DNA from 2 places in the Actinoplanes sp. NPDC024001 genome. Region 2 is predicted to be linked to the other one. Evidence: predicted binding sites of a transcription regulator. Region 2 holds the regulator's gene; the other holds the start of a gene.
The links. The regulator HrcA, encoded in region 2, represses chaperone genes, less so after heat shock. The targets are predictions, from matches to a motif close to GGTTNGCACNCTCNNNNNGAGNGTGCNAACC.
Positions count from the first base shown of each region.

Region 1: groL (chaperonin GroEL) is a predicted target of HrcA. The motif match lies at 2,706-2,736, and genes of this name have one in related genera.

Region 1 covers NZ_JBEZZB010000021.1:50,128-54,539, forward strand. The annotation lists gene AB0F81_RS11075 (Ig-like domain-containing protein) at 1-835, shown strand, start outside; gene groL (chaperonin GroEL) at 892-2,514, opposite strand; gene AB0F81_RS11085 (hypothetical protein) at 2,815-3,486, opposite strand; gene AB0F81_RS11090 (GNAT family N-acetyltransferase) at 3,569-4,072, shown strand; gene AB0F81_RS11095 (hypothetical protein) at 4,072-4,412, shown strand, end outside.
Region 2 covers NZ_JBEZZB010000045.1:54,901-59,312, forward strand. The annotation lists gene AB0F81_RS19555 (16S rRNA (uracil(1498)-N(3))-methyltransferase) at 35-769, opposite strand; gene dnaJ (molecular chaperone DnaJ) at 1,215-2,351, opposite strand; gene hrcA (heat-inducible transcriptional repressor HrcA) at 2,386-3,408, opposite strand; gene AB0F81_RS19570 (DUF4870 domain-containing protein) at 3,517-3,864, shown strand; gene hemW (radical SAM family heme chaperone HemW) at 3,889-4,412, opposite strand, start outside.

The sequences.
Region 1 (4,412 bases), on a different contig from region 2:
GACCACCGACTCGGCGACCTCGGTCGTCGTCCCGCTCACCGGCAACGACACCGACCCGGAGGCGGATCCGCTGACCGTCGTCACGGTGCATCCGCCCGCACACGGCACCGTGCGGATCAACCCGGACGGGACGGTCACCTACACGCCGGACCTCGGCTACATGGGGCTGGACACGTTCACCTACGTCCTGCGCGACGCGAACGGGAACCTCGCGACCGGGCAGGTCACGGTCAGTGTGGCGAACGCGCCGCCGGTGGCGCTCCCGGATCAGGTCACCGCGACCACCGCCGGTGGCGTCGACATCGACGTGCTCGGCAACGACGCCGACGTCAACCCGGGCCAGACGCTGACCGTGGTGTCGGTGGATCAGCCGGAGCACGGCTCGGCGGTGCTGCTCAGCCCCGGGGACGGCACGGCGAGCGTGGCCGCGGCCGGGCAGATCCGGTACACGCCGCAGGCCGGGTGGACCGGCGAGGACGCCTTCCGCTACCGGGTGACCGACGGGTTCGGCGGCGTGGCCGAGGCACGCATCACGATCACCGTGGCCGCTGCGGCGCCCACGTCCGCTCCCACGTCTGCTCCTACCTCCGCGGCGCCCGTACCCACGTCGTCCGCTCCCGCTTCCGCGGCGCCCAACTCCCCGGCTGCGTCCGCTTCGCCCACGCCGCCGTCGGCTCCGGTCACGACCCCGGCTGAGACTCCGGCCCCCACGCCCAGTCCGGCCCCGAGCGAGCCGCTGCCCATCACCGGTGGCCTGGTGGTCGCTGCCCAGGCCGGCGCGCTGCTGACCGTCACCGGCACGGTCCTCTACTGGCTCGGACGGCCCCGGAAATGACAGAACGGGCGGGCCGCTGAGAGCGGCCCGCCCGATCCGAGGTGTTACTGATGGACTCAGAAGTCCATGTCACCGCCGCCCGGGGCACCGGCCGGAGCCGGGGTCTTCTCGGGCTTGTCGGCCACGACGGCCTCGGTGGTGAGGAACAGCGCGGCGATCGACGCGGCGTTCTGCAGCGCCGAGCGGGTCACCTTGGCCGGGTCGATGATGCCCGCGGCCAGCAGGTCCACGTACTCACCGTTCGCGGCGTTCAGGCCGTGGCCCGACTCCAGGTTGCGCACCTTCTCCACCACGACGCCGCCCTCGAGGCCGGCGTTCACGGCGATCTGACGCAGCGGGGCGTCGAGCGCGACCTTGACGATGTTGGCACCGGTGGCCTCGTCGCCGGAGAGGTCCAGCTTGTCGAACGCGGTCTTGCCGGCCTGGACCAGCGCCACGCCACCACCGGGGACGATGCCCTCCTCGACGGCCGCCTTCGCGTTGCGAACGGCGTCCTCGATGCGGTGCTTGCGCTCCTTGAGCTCGACCTCGGTGGCCGCGCCGACCTTGATGACCGCAACACCGCCGGCCAGCTTGGCCAGGCGCTCCTGCAGCTTCTCACGGTCGTAGTCGGAGTCCGAGCGCTCGATCTCGGCGCGGATCTGGTTGACCCGGCCCTGGATCTGCTCGGCGTTGCCGGCACCGTCGACGATGGTGGTCTCGTCCTTGGTGATGACGACCTTGCGGGCCTGGCCCAGCAGGGACAGGTCAGCGGCGTCCAGCTTGAGGCCGACCTCTTCGCTGATGACGGCGCCACCGGTCAGGATGGCGATGTCCTCCAGCATGGCCTTGCGGCGGTCACCGAAGCCCGGGGCCTTGACGGCGACGGACTTGAAGGTGCCACGGACCTTGTTCACCACCAGGGTCGCCAGGGCCTCGCCCTCGACGTCCTCGGCGATGATGATCAGCGGCTTGCCCGACTGCATGACCTTCTCGAGGACCGGCAGCAGGTCCTTGACCGCGGAGATCTTGCTGTTCGCGATCAGGATGTAGGGGTCGTCGAAGACGGCTTCCATGCGCTCGGCGTCGGTCATGAAGTACGCCGAGATGTAGCCCTTGTCGAAGCGCATACCCTCGGTGAGCTCGAGCTCGAGGCCGAAGGTGTTGCTCTCCTCGACGGTGATGACGCCTTCCTTGCCGACCTTGTCCATGGCCTCGGCGATGATCTCGCCAACCGTGGAGTCACCGGCGGAGATGGAGGCGGTGGAGGCGATCTGCTCCTTGGTCTCCACGTCCTTGGCGAGCTGCGAGAGGCCCTCGGAGACGCTCGCAACCGCAGCCTCGATGCCCCGCTTCAGGGCCATCGGGTTCGCGCCCGCGGCGACGTTGCGCAGGCCCTCACGGACCAGGGCCTGAGCGAGAACGGTCGCCGTCGTCGTGCCGTCACCGGCGACGTCGTCGGTCTTCTTGGCGACCTCCTTGACCAGCTCAGCGCCGATCTTCTCGTACGAGTCCTCGAGCTCGATCTCCTTGGCGATGGATACACCATCGTTGGTGATCGTGGGGGCGCCCCACTTCTTCTCGAGAACCACGTTGCGGCCCTTGGGGCCGAGGGTCACCTTGACCGCGTCGGCGAGCTGGTTCATGCCCCGCTCGAGGCCCCGACGAGCCTCCTCGTCGAATGCGATGATCTTGGCCATACGGCGTTGTCCTCCCGGACATCCGCGGTGCCGGGCCTCTTCGGCCCCGCTCTCCGCACGTTGAGGAACGTCTGTGGACGTCACCACCTGGCGATGTGACGTCCTCAGGCCGAGCCGGATAGCCCGCGACGACCGGCTCCGTGCCCCGGCACTGATGGCAGCGCCGTGACCGGAACCCCACCGTCCCGACCTGTTGGCACTCAGCAGGCGCGAGTGCCAATCACTTGTTTAGCACTCCCCGGTGGCGAGTGCAAGAAACCCCATCTTCCCGCGAAACCCGCCGGGCGACCCCGATTTCCCCTAACGATCTTGAAAGCCCAGGTCAGCGGGGGCACCGGCCGGTTCGGACGTCCTCGGATCCGAGGTGACGAGCGCCGCAACCGACCAGCCGGCGACGAGCAAGCCCCACAGCGCCCCGCTCACCCACAGACGCACCTCGTCGTGGATCTGCGGCAGCGGCACCAGCAGCACGGCGAACGAAGCCACGATGAGCACCAGCGCGTCGCGGCCACCGATCACCGGACGAACGGGCAGCGGCAGCAGCCGCCGGGCCAGCACACCGAGACTCACCAGAACGATGATCGCGAGACCGTCGGCGAGGTAGTCGAGCTGCGTCAGGGACTCGTACCCGCCGCGCGAAGCGGCCACCGAGATGCCTTCGAACACCACGTTGCTGGCGAGCCTGAGCAGCGCGGCGGCAACCCACACCACCAACGCCCGGCCCACGGTCACCCGCCGCCCCGACAACGCGGCGACCACGACCAGGGGCACGACCATCAGGAGCACGTTGAGGGATGCGAGCGCCAGCCGCAGGCCCAGCATGCCGAACGGTGAGGCACCCGGGAGCACGTGCAGCCACGCCCAGTTGTATGCCATCGACAGCGCCACGGACAGCAGAACCGTCGCGGTGAGCGCCCACGGTCGCGTCCGCAGCAGCCGGACACCGGAAAGCCCGTGGACCGCATCAGTCATGGTCGAATCATGCCGTAGGCCCGCCGCACGGCTTCGCGACAACCCGGTTGCCGACCGGGTGCGGCGGCGGTAGGGATTACGCATGGACAACTGGGACGTACGCCGGGTCACCCCGGAGGACGCCGGGCGGATGCGCGCGCTACGCCTCGAGATGCTCGCGGACAGCCCTCTCGCCTTCCTGGAGACTCTGGCTCAGGCGGCGGCCCGGCCCCACGAGAGCTACCGGCAACGCATCCGGCAGTCGGCCACCGGGCCGGACACGGCGCAGTTCATCGCCGACCCGGGCGGGCCGCTGATCGGTCACGCCGGCGGCACCGTCCTGCCCGACGAGCCGGCCTGCACGGTCGTCTTCGCGGTGTACCTGACACCGGCGTACCGGGGTGGCAAGGTGCTGGCCCAGCTGGTCGACGCGGTCGCCGACTGGTCGGCCGCGGCCGGGCGGCACGAGCTGATGCTGGAGGTGGTGGTCGGCAACGACCGGGCCGTCCGGGCATACGAGAAGCTCGGCTTCGCCGACACCGGCGTCCGGCTGCCGCACCCGACCGTGCCGGCGCTCGCCGAGCTGCAGATGAGACGGCGGATCTGATGCGCCACCGCACCCGCTCCGTGCTGACCGCGATCAACGGGACCACCGGCGCGGGGCTGCTGCTCGCACTGCTGAGCGGGGCGCGGGTGCGGCGCGGCCGGGACGGCATCCTGATCGCCGAGGGTTACCGGCTGCGGGTGCCGCCGAACTCGTGCTTCACGGTCGGGTCGGTGATCCTCACCCGGCGCACCGCGGAGTGGCTGCTGGCCGAGGAGCGGGCCGCCCTGCTGGCCCACGAGAGCCGCCACGCCAATCAGTACGCCGTGCTGGGCCCGCTCTTCTGGCCCGCGTACTGGCTCGCCTGCGGCTGGTCGATCTCGCTGACCAGGTCTTACGGCGT
Region 2 (4,412 bases):
GCCACGTCCCGCCTCCCGCCTCCCGCCAGACCGTCTACCAGCGGCCGAGGCGGGTGGAGAGCACGGCCAGAGCGGCCACTCCCGCGGTAGAGGTGCGCAGGACAGCTCCGCCCAGCCGCACCGGCACGGCGCCGGCTGCGCGGAAGGCTTCCAGCTCAGCGTCGCTGATGCCACCCTCGGGGCCGACGATCAGCACGATCTCGCCGGATTCCGGGAGCGGCACCGCGGTGAGCCGCTCGGCCGCTTCCTCATGCAGCACGAACGCGGCCGCCGCATCGGCCAGCCGGGTGGCGACCTGCTTCGTCGAGCAGTCCGGGTCGCCGGCCACCGTCGGCACCCAGGCCCGGCGGGCCTGCTTGGCCGCCTCCCGCGCGGTGGCCGCCCACTTGTCGCGCGCCTTGAAACCGCGGTCTCCCCGCCACTGCGCCACCGAACGGGACGCCGCCCACGGCAGGATCTCGTCGACGCCGGTCTCGGTCATCGCCTGCACGGCGAGCTCGCCCCGGTCGCCCTTGGCGATGCCCTGGACCACGACCAGCCGCGGGTCGGGGGCGGGCTCCTCGGCCCAGCTCAGCATCATGATGTCGACGCTGCCCCGGCCGACCGCGGTCACCTCGGCCCGGGCGGTCCCGCCGCGCCCGTCGGCGAGGATCAGCGCCTCACCCACGCGCAGCCGCTGCACGGTGGCGGCGTGATGCCCCTCCGGCCCCTCCAGCGTGTACGAAGATCCGGCGGGCAGGTTCTCGACCAGGAACAGCGGTGCGGACACCCTCGCACGCTACCGGGCGGACGGCGGTCGCAGGCTCTCCGGGCCGCCCCAATTCGGCCACCCTCGCTCCGCCACCCCCTAGAGCCGCCCTCCCGGACCGCCCCACACGCCTCCCAACCTTCGGCCCATCGGCCGCGACGCGCACGGCACGCAGCCCAGCGGCCGCAAGCAGCACGGCACGCAGCTCAGCGGGTCGCGACGGGCGCGGCACGTGGCTCAGCGGGTTGCGACCCGCGCGGCACGTCGTCCGCCTGATCGCCCCATGCCTCTGCGCCGCGGCCCGGACGGGGCGCGACGAAGAGGGGTGAGCGCAACCAGGCACCCACGTCGCCGGGTGTGGGTGGCCGATCAGGAGCCGCCAGGCGACTGGCCGCCCGCGCCCGGCCCTCGGCGGGAGCGACGGCCTGGACCACCCACCCAGCTACGACATCGAGATCTTGATCTTTCAGTGGCCGTTGAAGGCGTCCCGCATGCGGCTGAAGAAGCCGCCCTGCTTGCTCAGCTCGGCCACGTCCTCGCCGCGCGTCTTGGCGAACTCGCGCAGCATGCGCTCCTGGTCGGCGGTGAGCTTGGTCGGCGTCTTGACGTCGAGGTGCACGAAGAGCTCGCCGCGGCCCTGGCCGCGCAGGTGCGGCACGCCCTTGCCGCGGATGCGCAGCGTGCTGGCCGGCTGCGTGCCGGGCTTGACCTCGATGTTCTCCTCGCCGTCGAGGGTCTTGATGGTCATCCGGGTGCCGAGCGCGGCCGCGGTCATCGGCAGGGTGACCCGGCAGTGCAGGTCGTCGCCCTTGCGCGAGTAGACGTCGTGCGGGCGCTCGTGGATCTCCACGTAGAGGTCGCCGGCGGTGCCGCCGCCGGGGCCGACCTCGCCCTGCTGGGCCAGGCGGATGCGCATGCCGTCCTCGACACCGGCCGGGATCTTGACGGTGAGCGACCGGCGGGTGCGGATGCGGCCGTCGCCGGCGCAGGTCGGGCAGTGGCTCGGGATGACCGTGCCGTGACCCTGGCAGTTGGCGCAGGGGCGGGACGAGACGACCTGGCCGAGGAAGGTGCGCTGCACCGACTGGACCTCACCGCGGCCCGCGCAGACCTCGCAGGTGGCCAGGTGGGTGCCGGGCGCGGTGCCGGCGCCGGAACACTGGGTGCACAGGACCGCGGTGTCGACGGTGATCGGCGCCTCGACGCCGAAGGCGGTCTCCACCAGGTCGAGTTCCAGGCGCAGGATGGCGTCGGCGCCGGGCCGGGTGCGCGGGCGCGGGCCCCGCGAGCCGCCGCCGGCCGCGGTGCCGAAGAACGCGTCCATGATGTCCTGGAAACCGACGAACGGGCCGGCGCCGCCGGGGCCGCCCGGTGCGCCGCCGCCGGGCGCGAGCGGGTCACCGCCGAGGTCGACGATCTGCCGCTTCTGGTCGTCGGAGAGGACCTCGTACGCCGCGTTGATCTCTTTGAACTTCTCGTGCGCCTCGGGGTCCGGGTTGATGTCCGGGTGGTACTGCCGAGCCAGTTTGCGGTAGGCGCGCTTGATCTCGTCGTCGGTGGCTTCCCGGCTCACGCCGAGAATTCCGTAGTAGTCCTTGGCCACGGGGTTTGGAGTCCTCAATGTCTGCGCGAATCCGTCAATTCTGTGCCAACAGGTCGCCAACGTAGCGTGCCACTGCACGAACAGTAGCGATGGTGCCCGGGTAATCCATGCGGGTGGGGCCCAAGACACCGAGCCCACCAACGATCGTCGCACCCGGTCCGTAACCGCTGCTCACCACGGACGCCGACCGCAGGTTGTCGATCTCGTTCTCGTCGCCGATCCGGACCCGGGTGGTGCTGGGCTCGAGGTCGCCGATGAGCTTGAGCAGGATGACCTCTTCCTCGAGGGCTTCGAGGACGGGGCGCAGCGTGCCCTGGAAGTCCAGCACACCGCCGCGTGTCAAGTTGGCGGTACCCGCCAGCGCGAGGCGCTCCTCACTGCGCTCGACGAGGGTTTCGAGGAGCACCGACGCGAGACAGGCCATGTCACCGCGGCGCTCCGGGGCGCACTCGTCGACGAGTTTCTGCACCAGGGGCGGGGTGTCGGCGAGTTTCTCACCGGCGAGTTTCTCGTTGACCCGGCGCCGCAGCTCCCACACGTCGTCGGGCGGGAGCGGGCCGGGCATCTCCACCAGGCGCTGCTCGACCCGGCCGGTGTCGGTGATCATCACCAGCATGAGCCGGGTGGTGGAGATCGGCACGAGCTCGAGGTGGCGGACCGACGAGCGGGCCAGGCTCGGATATTGCACGACGGCGACCTGGCGGGTCAGCTGGGCGAGCAGCCGGACGGTGCGGTGCACCACGTCGTCGAGGTCGACCACGCCGACCATGAAGCGCTCGATGGCGCGGCGCTCGGCCGGGCTGAGCGGCTTGATCCGGGTGAGGCGGTCGACGAAGAGCCGGTAACCGGCGTCGGTGGGCACCCGGCCGGCGCTGGTGTGCGGCTGCCGGATGTAGCCCTCCTCCTCCAGCACGGCCATGTCGTTGCGGACGGTGGCCGGGGAGACGCCGAGCTGGTGCCGCTCGACCAGCGCCTTGCTGCCGACCGGCTCCTGGGTCTCGACGTAGTCCTCGACGATCGCCCGAAGCACCTCGAGCTTGCGGTCATCCAGACTCATATGACCCCTCCCCCTGTTGGCACTCCCGCGGATAGAGTGCCAGTCTACGTCGCCCCGGGCGGCAGCGCGATGATCGAAAGGACGATCATCAGCCTTAGCCTGTCCGCCATGAACGAAACGCAGGACCGCAACTGGATCGTGATGACCCATGTCCTGGCAGCACTCGGCGCCTTCGTGAGCAGCGGCACAGCCGGCTGGATCGCTCCGCTGGTCACCTTTCTGGCACGCGGCGACCGGTCGCCGGCGGTGCGCGCCGAGGCCGTGCAGGCGCTGAACTTCCAGATCCTGTGGGCGATCGTCACGCTGGCCGGTTACGCCGCGGTCTGCATCCTGATCGGCTGGCTGGTCGTCGGCGTGGCCTGGCTGATCGCCTGGATCGTCCCGGTCGTCGCCGCCGTCCGGGCCATGAACGGCGAGCCGTTCCGATACCCGATGACGGCGGGCTTCATCAAGTGACGACATTCCGGACGGTGGAGTTCATCAAGTGAGGACATCCCGGATGACCGCGTCGGCCAGCAACCGGCCCCGCAGGGTCAGCACGAGCCGGCCGGCCCGGTAGGCCTCCGGTTCGAGCAGCCCGTCCGCGAACGCCTGCGCGGCGCCCGCCCGGTCGACCCGGTCGAGCGGGATGCCCTCGCGCAGGCGGACCCGGAGCATGACGTCCTCCATGTGCCGGTTCTCGTCGGTCAGCACCTCCCGGCCGTGACCCGGGGATTCGCCGGCGGCCAGGCGTTTCGCGTACGCCGCCGGGTGTTTGACGTTCCACCAGCGCACCCCGCCGACGTGGCTGTGCGCGCCCGGACCCAGGCCCCACCAGTCGGCGCCCGTCCAGTAAAGCTCGTTATGCCGACATTTACCGCCCTTTTTCGCCCAATTGGAAACTTCGTACCAGTCGAAGCCGGCGGCGGTCAGCGCCTCCTCGGCGGCCAGGTAACGGTCGGCGGCGACGTCGTCGGAGGGGTACGGCAGCTCACCCCGCCGCATCCGGGCCGCCATCCGGGTGC